2 regions of the Pseudonocardia sp. EC080619-01 genome follow, and region 2 is predicted to be linked to the other one. Evidence: riboswitches for the same ligand, from Rfam matches in the RefSeq annotation. Region 2 holds a riboswitch; the other holds the start of a gene.

Region 1 (4,400 bases), on a different replicon from region 2:
GTCGAGGGCGTAACGGCGGTCCTCGGCGTTCCAGATCTCGGCCAGCGCCTTCTTCGCCCCAGGGTGGGCGGAGCGCGGCATGGCGCCGAGCACGTTGGCGATCTTGTGAAACCAACACCTCTGCTCCCGCGTGGCCGGGAAGACCTCGCGCAGCGCGCCCCAGAACCCGAGCGCCCCGTCGCCGATCGCGAGTACCGGGGCCCGCATGCCGCGCCGTGCGCAGTCGCGCAGCAGGTCTGCCCACGACTCGGTCGACTCGCGGTAGCCGTCAGCGAGAGCGACGAGTTCCTTGCGACCGTCGGCGCGGACCCCGATCAGCACGAGCAGACACAGTTTGTGTTCTTCGAGGCGGATGTTGACGTGGATCCCGTCGGCCCACTGGTAGACGTAGTCCACTCCGGACAGGTCGCGGGCGGCGAAAGCGCGTTGCTCGGCCTTCCAGGTCTCGGTCAGCTTGGTGACTGTGGCCGCGGAGAGCCCGGCCGTGGAGCCGAGGAACTGCCCCAGCGCGGGTACGACGTCCCCCGAAGACAGGCCGTGCAGGTAGAGCAGCGGAAGCACCTCGGTGATCTTCGGGGTGCGCCGGCACCACGGCGGCAGGATCGCCGAGGAGAACCGGCGTCGCTGCCCGGTGTCGGGATCGATGCGCCGATCGTTCACCCGGGGTGCGCTCACCTCGACCGCTCCGGCCGAGGTGAGCACGTCGCGGGGCTGGTGGGAACCGTTGCGTACCACCAGCCGGCGACCGTGCTCGTCGCGCTCCCCGGCGTGGCGGGCGATGTAGCCGTCGACCTCAGCCTGCAACGCCTCGGCCAACATCCGGCGGGCGCCCTCGCGGACCAGTTCGTCGATCACGGCCGGGCGGTGCTCACGGCGGGACTCGTCGCCGCCATCGGGTTCGGGAACTACTGTGAGCACGGGTCGTACCCTTCCGGCCGGCGTTTGCGCGCCGGCCTTGCTTAAGGACCGTCAAGATCACCGGGAGGGTACGACCCCTCCCCGGCCATCCACAGGTCTCAAGCATTGCTCGCCGGTGAACCGCGATACGAAGTCGCCGAGTCGTTGTTCTGGCGGCGCCGTCGGTCCGTCGAGTTGACCAGCGTCGTCTTCGTCCGCGATGGTGCGCTGGCTTGACGGGTGGGGCGACTCGGGCCGCTGCCGCCGCTACGCGACAGCAGCTCTGGTCCAGTGCATCCTACTTCGGCTGCTCGGCGTCTACAGACGACGCCTCAGCCGTCGCTTCAGTGGTCGGAGTGGGGGCCTTGGTGAATTTCAGACCGACGATGCAGCTGATCAGGATGGTCAGCACGACGGCCTTGGCCGCGGTGAACTGCTCGCCGCCAGTCACCATGGCGTAGGCGACGGTGAGCACGGCGCCGATCCCGATCCAGACCGAGTACGCGACGCTGACCGGGATACGACTCATCGCAAGCGCCAATCCGATCATGCTCAGGGCCAGGAAGACCACGAAGACCACCGTCGGGGCCGGCCTGCTGAACCCATCGGACTGTCCGAGTGCGGTCGCCCAGACTGCCTCGAACACTGCGCTGACGACCAGGATGATCCAGCTCATCACGACACGACCTTGAGCGCGACGACGCTGCCGACCAGCCCGGCGAGCAGGATCGCCTTCATTGGTGTGGCCGTCTCCTTGCCGCGGAAGATCGCCCATCCGGCGGTCAACACGGCGCCGACGCCGACCCAGACCGCGTACGACGTACCGGTGGGCAGGCTCTGCATTGCCACGGCAAGACCGATCATGCTGAACACGAGCGCGACAGCGAAGACGATCGTCGGTTTGCGACGCTTGAATCCGTCCGAGGCCGACAGTGCTGTCGCCCATACCGCCTCGAGGACGCCGGACGCGATTAAGATGCCCCAAGCCATCATGAACTCCCTGAACCAGTCTTGTCGCTGCGCGGGTACTGGTTCACCTCGTCCGCAAGACTTCTCCAGCCTTCGCGGTAAAACGTAGCAAGTCAGAGTCGAGTAAGCGCTCCGTGGTGACCGAAGCCTCCAGCGTGTTCATGCGGCTGTGGCTGCGGCGGCGCTCGAGTTCGCCCGCGTCTGGCCCATGCGAGGCGCTGGATTCCGGCCGGAGCCGTAAGCGGACCGCTGCGAGGGTCGCCGTAACCGCAGTCACACCCGGGCGGTCCCGCGCGACGGGTTCCGGCCGACCGGCTAGTACTCCAGCCGTAGATCGTTGTGGATGTTCGGAGTCGTTCTGACGCTGGTAGTGGCTGGATCGGGAGTGCTGTTGGTGTCGTCGCCGCCATCGCGACCAGGCCCACGGGCAGGTCAGCTGGCGGGCTGGTTCGATGACGAGCCGGACGAGCAGGTGCCGGATCTCGTTGCAGGTCAACGTGATCAGACCTGGAGGACGTGGGTTGTAGCCGGTGTCAGCGGCGATGACGGCGAGCAGGGCATGAGCGAGCATGACCAGCAGCGTCCAGCGCTGCCAGGAGGTCCAGCGGCGCACCTGGTGCTCGTCGAGGCCGGTAAGTCCCTTGCCGGTCTGGAAGGCTTCCTCGATGACCCAGCGGCGTCCGGCGACGCGGACCAGTTCGCGCAGCGGCACCATCTCCGGGCTGTAGCAGCGGTAGAACGCCAGCTCCCCGGTGCGCCGGTGGCGGCGGATCAGCAGCGACCAACGCCGAGAGTCGAGGGGGTCGTCGCGCAGTGCGGGGTCGGTGTGGTCGATCCATGCCCACTCGTAGTGGCGCTCACCCTTGGCCCCCGCGCCGGCGGAGAGACGTTGCCAGGCTTGCCGGGGCTGCTCGGCGGCCAACCGGTCGGCGCGGATCGGGCCGGCCGCGGTCGGGATCCGGCGGTCACAACCGATGGCCAGCACGTAGCCGATCCCAGCGAGTTCGCACTCGGCGCGTAGGTCGGGGTCAGCGCCGTAGACCTCGTCCCCGGCGACCCAGCGGGCCGCGACACCGGCGCGCAGAGCCCGGGTCAGCATCCCGGCCGCGAGTGCGGGCTTGGTCGCGAACTCGATCTCGTCCGGCACCCCGGCCTGCTCGAGCCGCTCGGGATCCTCGGTCCAGCAGCGTGGCAGGTAGAGTTCGCGGTCGATCATGGCGTGGCCACGGGTGGCGGCGTAGACGAGGTAGACCGCGACCTGGGCGTTCTCGATCCGTCCGGCCGTGCCGGTGTACTGGCGCTGGACCCCGACCGTGGCTTTGCCCTTCTTCAGGTCGCCGGTCTCGTCGACCACCAGCACCGCGTCGGTGTCGGCGAGCCGTCCGGTGACGTAGTCGCGCAGGTCATCGCGGACGCCGTCGGTGTCCCACTTCGCTCGGCCCAGGAAGTACTGCATGCCGTGTGGATCGGTGTCGCCGGCGTGTTCGGCGATGCTCCAGCAGTTCTTGCGCGGCAGCTCCGCGAGCAGCCCGAACAAGAACCCGCGGGCCCGGCGGCGGGTCTCTACCCGAGGAAACCGCCCCGCGACCCGATCGAGGAGCCGGTCGGCCTCCGCAGACCACCAGTCGGGCTCTACCCTGTGGCTCACGGCCACCGCTTGATCTTCAGATGTCGACACAACGGACGAGGATCACGCGGTGGCCGTCCCACGTCTGGGACCGCCACGCCGCAAGATCACGACTTACGGCTGGAGTACTAGCCACCTGCCTGCTTGGCGTAACGATCGAGGATGGGCCGGGATTCTCAACTGAGGTTCCCCCGCTTTGGCGGAGTGTCTGAAGACTGGTTCGATCTTGAGGGCCAGGAAGGAAGGCACTGGTGGCTGCACCGAAGAAGTACCCCGATGAGCTGCGGGAACGCGCGGTTCGGCTGTATCGGGAGTCCGACCCTCGCCCGACGTTCCGTGGGCTCGCCGAGCAGCTCGGGGTGCATCACGAGGCCCTGTGCAACTGGGTGCGGCAGGCCGAGGCCGACGACGGCGAACGTGACGACCGGCCGAGCACCGACATGGTCGGTGAGAACCGCCGGCTCGCGCGCGAGAACGCCGAGCTGCGGCGGGTCAACGAGGTCCTGCGCGCGGCGAGCGCCTATTTCGCCAGCGAGATCGGCCTGACCCGGAGGTGGTCATGAGCTTCGTCGACGCCCATGACTTCCCCGCCGGTCTCGTACTGCGGGTCCTCGGCGTGCCGGTCTCGACCTACTACGACTGGCGCGCCCGCCGCGCCGCCCCGCCGCAGCGTGAGCTCGACGACGCCGTGCTGCTCGAGCAGATCGTGAAGATCCGCTCGGTCAACGAGTTCGCCACCACCTACGGCTCCCCGCGGGTGTGGCTGGAGCTACGCCGCCAGGGCGTGCACGTGGGCCGCAAGCGGGTCGAGCGGATCATGCGCACCCACGGGCTGCAGGGCGCGCACCTGCGCCGCGGCTGGAGACACGGCTCCACCCGCCAGAACCCGTCACATCGCCCGGCGCCG
Region 2 (4,400 bases):
GAAGTCCCGCCGGCGCAGCGCGACCACCGCGATCGTCACGAGGCCCAGCACGACGATCTGGACGACGTCGGCGACGGACAGCCCGAGCAGGTTCCCGAACAGGATGTGGGACAGGTCGGTGTCGCTGGGAGTGCGCGAGATCAGGATCAGCCCGAGCGCGAACAGCCCGGTGAACACGACGCCGATCGCGGCGTCCTCCTTCACCCGCGACGTCCGCCGGACCAGCCCGATCAGACCGACGGCACCGGCGCCGAACACGAACGCGCCGATCCCGAACGGGATCCCGACGATGTAGGACAGCACCACCCCGGGCAGCACCGCGTGCGACACGGCGTCGCCCATCAGCGACCAGCCGACGAGGGTCAGCCAGCAGGACAGCAGCGCGCCGACCGAGCCCGCCACGACCGCGACGAGCAGCGCACGCTGCATGAACCCGAACTGCAGCGGCTCCAGCACCCAGGCGATCATGTGGCGGAGAACCCGAACACGCGGCCCAGCACCCCGGGGGTGAGCACCTCGCCCGGCGGGCCGTCGGCCAGCAGCCGGTTGGCCAGCAGGACCGCCCGGTCGCACAGCCGCTCGACGCCGCCGATGTCGTGCGTCGACACGAGGACGGTGCGGCCGGCGTCGCGCAGCTCGTGCAGGACCGCCGTCATCGCCTCCTGCGTGCCGTGGTCGACACCGGCGAACGGCTCGTCGAGCAGCAGCAGCGGCGCGTCCTGGGCGATCGCCCTGGCGAGGAACACCCGCTTGCGCTGACCGCCCGACAGCCTGCCGATCTGCCGGTCGGCCAGGCCGGTCAGGCCGACCCGCTCCAGCGCGTCGGCGACGGCCGTCCGGTCGGCCGCCCGGGGCCTGCGACCGATCCCCATGCGGCCGTAGCGCCCGGTCATGACGACCTCGTGCGCGACGATCGGGAAGTCCCTGTCGATCGCCTCGGCCTGCGGCATGTACGCGATCGCGGCCGCCCGCCGGGCCGCGCGGACGTCACCGTCGCCGACCCGGACGGTGCCGGCGTGCGGCCGGACCAGCCCCATGACGGCGGAGAACAGTGTCGACTTGCCGGAGCCGTTGGTCCCCAGCAGCCCGCAGACGGTGCCGGCGCCGAGCCGGAGGTCGACGCCGTCGAGCGCGATGACCTCGCCGTAGCGCACCGACAGGCCGGTCACCTCCAGCACCGCGGCGGTCACGGCTGCGCCCCCGTCAGCCCGTCCGAGATCACCCGGGCGTCGTGCCGGAGCAGGTCGAGGTAGCTGGGTACCGGACCGCCCTCCTCGGACAGCGAGTCGACGTAGAGCGGGCCCGCCAGCCGGGCGCCGGTCTCGGCGGCGACCTGCCGCTGCGCGGAGTCGTTCACGGTGCTCTCGCAGAACACGGCGGGCACCGCGTCGTCCCGGACGACGGCGATCGTCGACGCGATCTGGTCCGGGGTGCCCTCGGCGTCGCTGTTCACCGGCCACAGGTAGGACTCCCGCAGCCCCATGTCCCGGGCCAGGTAGGAGAACGCGCCCTCACAGGTCACGAGCACCCGCTGGGCGTCGGGGAGTCGGCCCAGGTCGGCCCGGAGCTCCTCCCCGACCTGCCGGATCCGCTCGGCGTAGCCGGCCGCGTTGGCGGTGTAGACGTCGCGTCCCGCCGGGTCGAGCTCCACGAGCGCGTCGCGGATGTTCGCGACGTAGCGCTCGCCGGCCACCGGCGACATCCAGGCGTGCGGGTTCGGGCGGTCGCGGTACTCCCCCGCGGCGATCGGCAGCACGTCGACGCCGTCGCTCACGGTCGCCGACCGGGCCTCGGACCGGTCCACGAACTGCTCGAACCAGCGCTCCAGACCGAGCCCGTTGTCGAGCACCAGGTCCGCGTCCGCGCCGCGCACCAGGTCACCGGGGACCGGCTCGTAGTCGTGGATCTCCGCCCCGGGGCGGGTGATCGACTCGACCCGGACCCGGTCGCCGCCGACCTCGCGGGCCATGTCGGCGATCACGGTGAAGGTCGCCAGCACCACCGGACGCGGGTCGTCCGGGTCCGCGGGCTCCGGCCCCGCTCCGCACCCGGCGAGGACCAGCACGCAGGCCAGTACCACCCCAGATGTTCGCCAAGCCATAGACCGTGAGTTAGGCATGCCGAACATTATGCGGGAGGAATCACCGACGAGCAAGATCCGTGGTCGGACCGGTCACCATCGCTTGCCCGTCCCGCGCGACCGGGCAGACTGGGGTCCGGACCGCCGCACGGCGGGCTCCCCGGACGAGACGCGCCGTACCCGGATCGCCAAGACGACGCAGCTGTCCGGGAGGAGCGCTCGTCATGGCGTGGATCTATCTGGTCGTCTCCGGCCTGCTGGAGACGGTGTGGGCCGCGGCCCTGTCACAGAGCCGGGGCTTCAGCCGGCTGACGCCGTCGATCGTCTTCGGCGTGGCGCTGGTGCTGAGCATGGGCGGGCTGTCGCTGGCCCTGCGGGAACTGCCGGTCGGGACCGCGTACGCGATCTGGGTCGGCATCGGCGCGGTCGGCACGGCGGTCTACGGGATGGCCGCGCTGGGCGAGCCCGCGTCGACCGCGCGGCTGCTGTGCCTGGTGGCGATCGTCGGCGGCGTGGTCGGGCTGAAGCTCGCCCACTAGAACGACGACGGCGGGGCCGGTCCGGGTCTCCCCGGTCCGACCCCGCCGCCGCGCGGGGAGCCCCTTACTCGAAGGGTCCGTTCACCAGCAGCCCACCGACCGGGCCCTCGACGAACCGCGGGTCCGCCTGCGGGAACTCGGTGTCGGTGCCGTTGACGCCGTCCGGCCGGTTGCTCGACGAGAAACCGTCGAGCGCGTCGAAGAGGCCATAGGCGGCAGTGTCCGCCGTGGCTCCCACGGCGTCGACACCCTGGGTCGGGCTCTGGGTGCTGGGGTAGCCGTGCTCGTCGTCGCCGGTGTCGGCGGCGGCGAACCCTGCCAGCGGGAACGCCACGGCACCGAGGGCGCCCACGGCGACCAGGGTCCGGCGCATCCGGTTCTTCATCGAATCCGTCCTTCTGTGTGGGGAGCGGTCATCAACACGACGGCAGAGACCTGCCGTACACCCTAACGGCCCAGTGGCCGACAGGTGGTCACATGTTGTCGGCGCCGGCCTTGATCGCCTCACGGATGCGGTTGTACGTACCGCACCGGCAGATGTTGCGGATCTCGTCGAGGGCCTCGTCGTCGATCGAGAAGCCCTCGGCCTCGGCACGCCTGACCAGGGCGACAGCAGCCATGATCTGGCCGGGCTGGCAGTACCCGCACTGGGCGACGTCGTTGTCGACCCACGCCTGCTGCATCGGGTGCAGAGTGTCACCGTCGGCCAGACCCTCGATCGTGGTGATCTCGTCGCCCTCCTCGAGGGTGCCGATCGGGGTGGCACAGGGGTTGAAGGCCTTGCCGTTGACGTGGCTCGTGCAGGCCTTGCAGACGTTGATCCCGCATCCGTACTTCGGGCCGGTCACCCCGAGCACGTCGCGCAGGACCCACAGCAGCCGGACGTCGTCCTCGACGTCGACGGTGACCTTCTCACCGTTCAGCGTGAACGTGTGCGTGGACATGATTGATCTCCTCGTCGAGGCAGGTCAGCGGGCCAGCTCGCGACCGTTGGTCGGCGACGGCGGGATGGGCGGGATCGTCGGGTACGGCTCGAAGGGGAGCGGCTCCTTGTGCAGGATCGGGAACTCGGTAGGGACCGTCCCGGTGGCCCGCGCGTAGGCGCAGGCGATCGCGCCGCAGGTCGCCGCGACACCGAACTCACCGGCGCCACCGGGCTCGGGCGCCTCGGAGTCCTCGATGACGATGATGTTCATCTCGGGCGGGGTGTTCCACTGCCGGGTGTAGAAGTAGTTGTCCCAGCTCGCCTCGACGAAGTGCCCGTCCACCAGGTGCAGACCGGCGGTCAGCGTCATCGCGATGCCGTCGTTGATCCCGCCCATCATCTGTGCCTCGAACCCGCGCGGGTTGATGATCAGGCCGCCGTCGACGACGTAGGTCACCTTCGTGACACGCGGGCCGGTGCGGGCGGACCGGATCTCGCGGTTGACGGTCTCCGGGCGGCAGTCGAGCTCGACGACCGCGCAGGCGACGCCCTTGTACTCGACGTGCATGGCGATGCCCTGGGCGGTCCCCTCCGGCATCGACTTGCCCCAGTCCGCCTCCTCGGCAGCACGGTCGACGACGTTCTTCCACCGGGTGAGCTTCGTGAACGCCGACCGGAACTCGTACGGGTCCTTGCCCATCTTCGCCGCGACCTGGTCGACCATCAGCTCCCGTGCGGTCGCCGTGTCCGGCGAGTAGATGTTCCGCATGGAACAGGTGTTGAACCGCATGTCGACCTCGTTGAGCAGAGAGGTCGCCACCCCGACGTTGTACGGGTTGGTCTGGGTCGTGACGTA

Evidence for each region. A riboswitch is a leader RNA that binds a small molecule or an ion and turns the genes downstream of it on or off. The one in region 2 is predicted to bind guanidine.
Region 1: another riboswitch for guanidine. It lies ahead of AD017_RS32660 (multidrug efflux SMR transporter); the one in region 2 lies ahead of AD017_RS11780 (multidrug efflux SMR transporter).

Annotation. Positions count from the first base shown of each region.
Region 1 is NZ_CP012186.1:105,310-109,709, reverse strand. It holds partial or broken gene AD017_RS32670 (IS256 family transposase) at 1-918, opposite strand, end outside; gene AD017_RS32665 (multidrug efflux SMR transporter) at 1,196-1,573, opposite strand; gene AD017_RS32660 (multidrug efflux SMR transporter) at 1,573-1,887, opposite strand; guanidine-III (ykkC-III) riboswitch at 1,897-1,963, opposite strand; partial or broken gene AD017_RS32655 (IS701 family transposase) at 2,225-3,514, opposite strand; gene AD017_RS32650 (transposase) at 3,745-4,056, shown strand; gene AD017_RS32645 (IS3 family transposase) at 4,053-4,400, shown strand, end outside.
Region 2 is NZ_CP012184.1:2,512,530-2,516,929, forward strand. It holds gene AD017_RS11765 (metal ABC transporter permease) at 1-468, opposite strand, end outside; gene AD017_RS11770 (metal ABC transporter ATP-binding protein) at 465-1,190, opposite strand; gene AD017_RS11775 (metal ABC transporter substrate-binding protein) at 1,187-2,080, opposite strand; guanidine-III (ykkC-III) riboswitch at 2,217-2,283, shown strand; gene AD017_RS11780 (multidrug efflux SMR transporter) at 2,305-2,619, shown strand; gene AD017_RS11785 (hypothetical protein) at 2,684-3,004, opposite strand; gene AD017_RS11790 ((2Fe-2S)-binding protein) at 3,093-3,563, opposite strand; gene AD017_RS11795 (molybdopterin cofactor-binding domain-containing protein) at 3,588-4,400, opposite strand, start outside.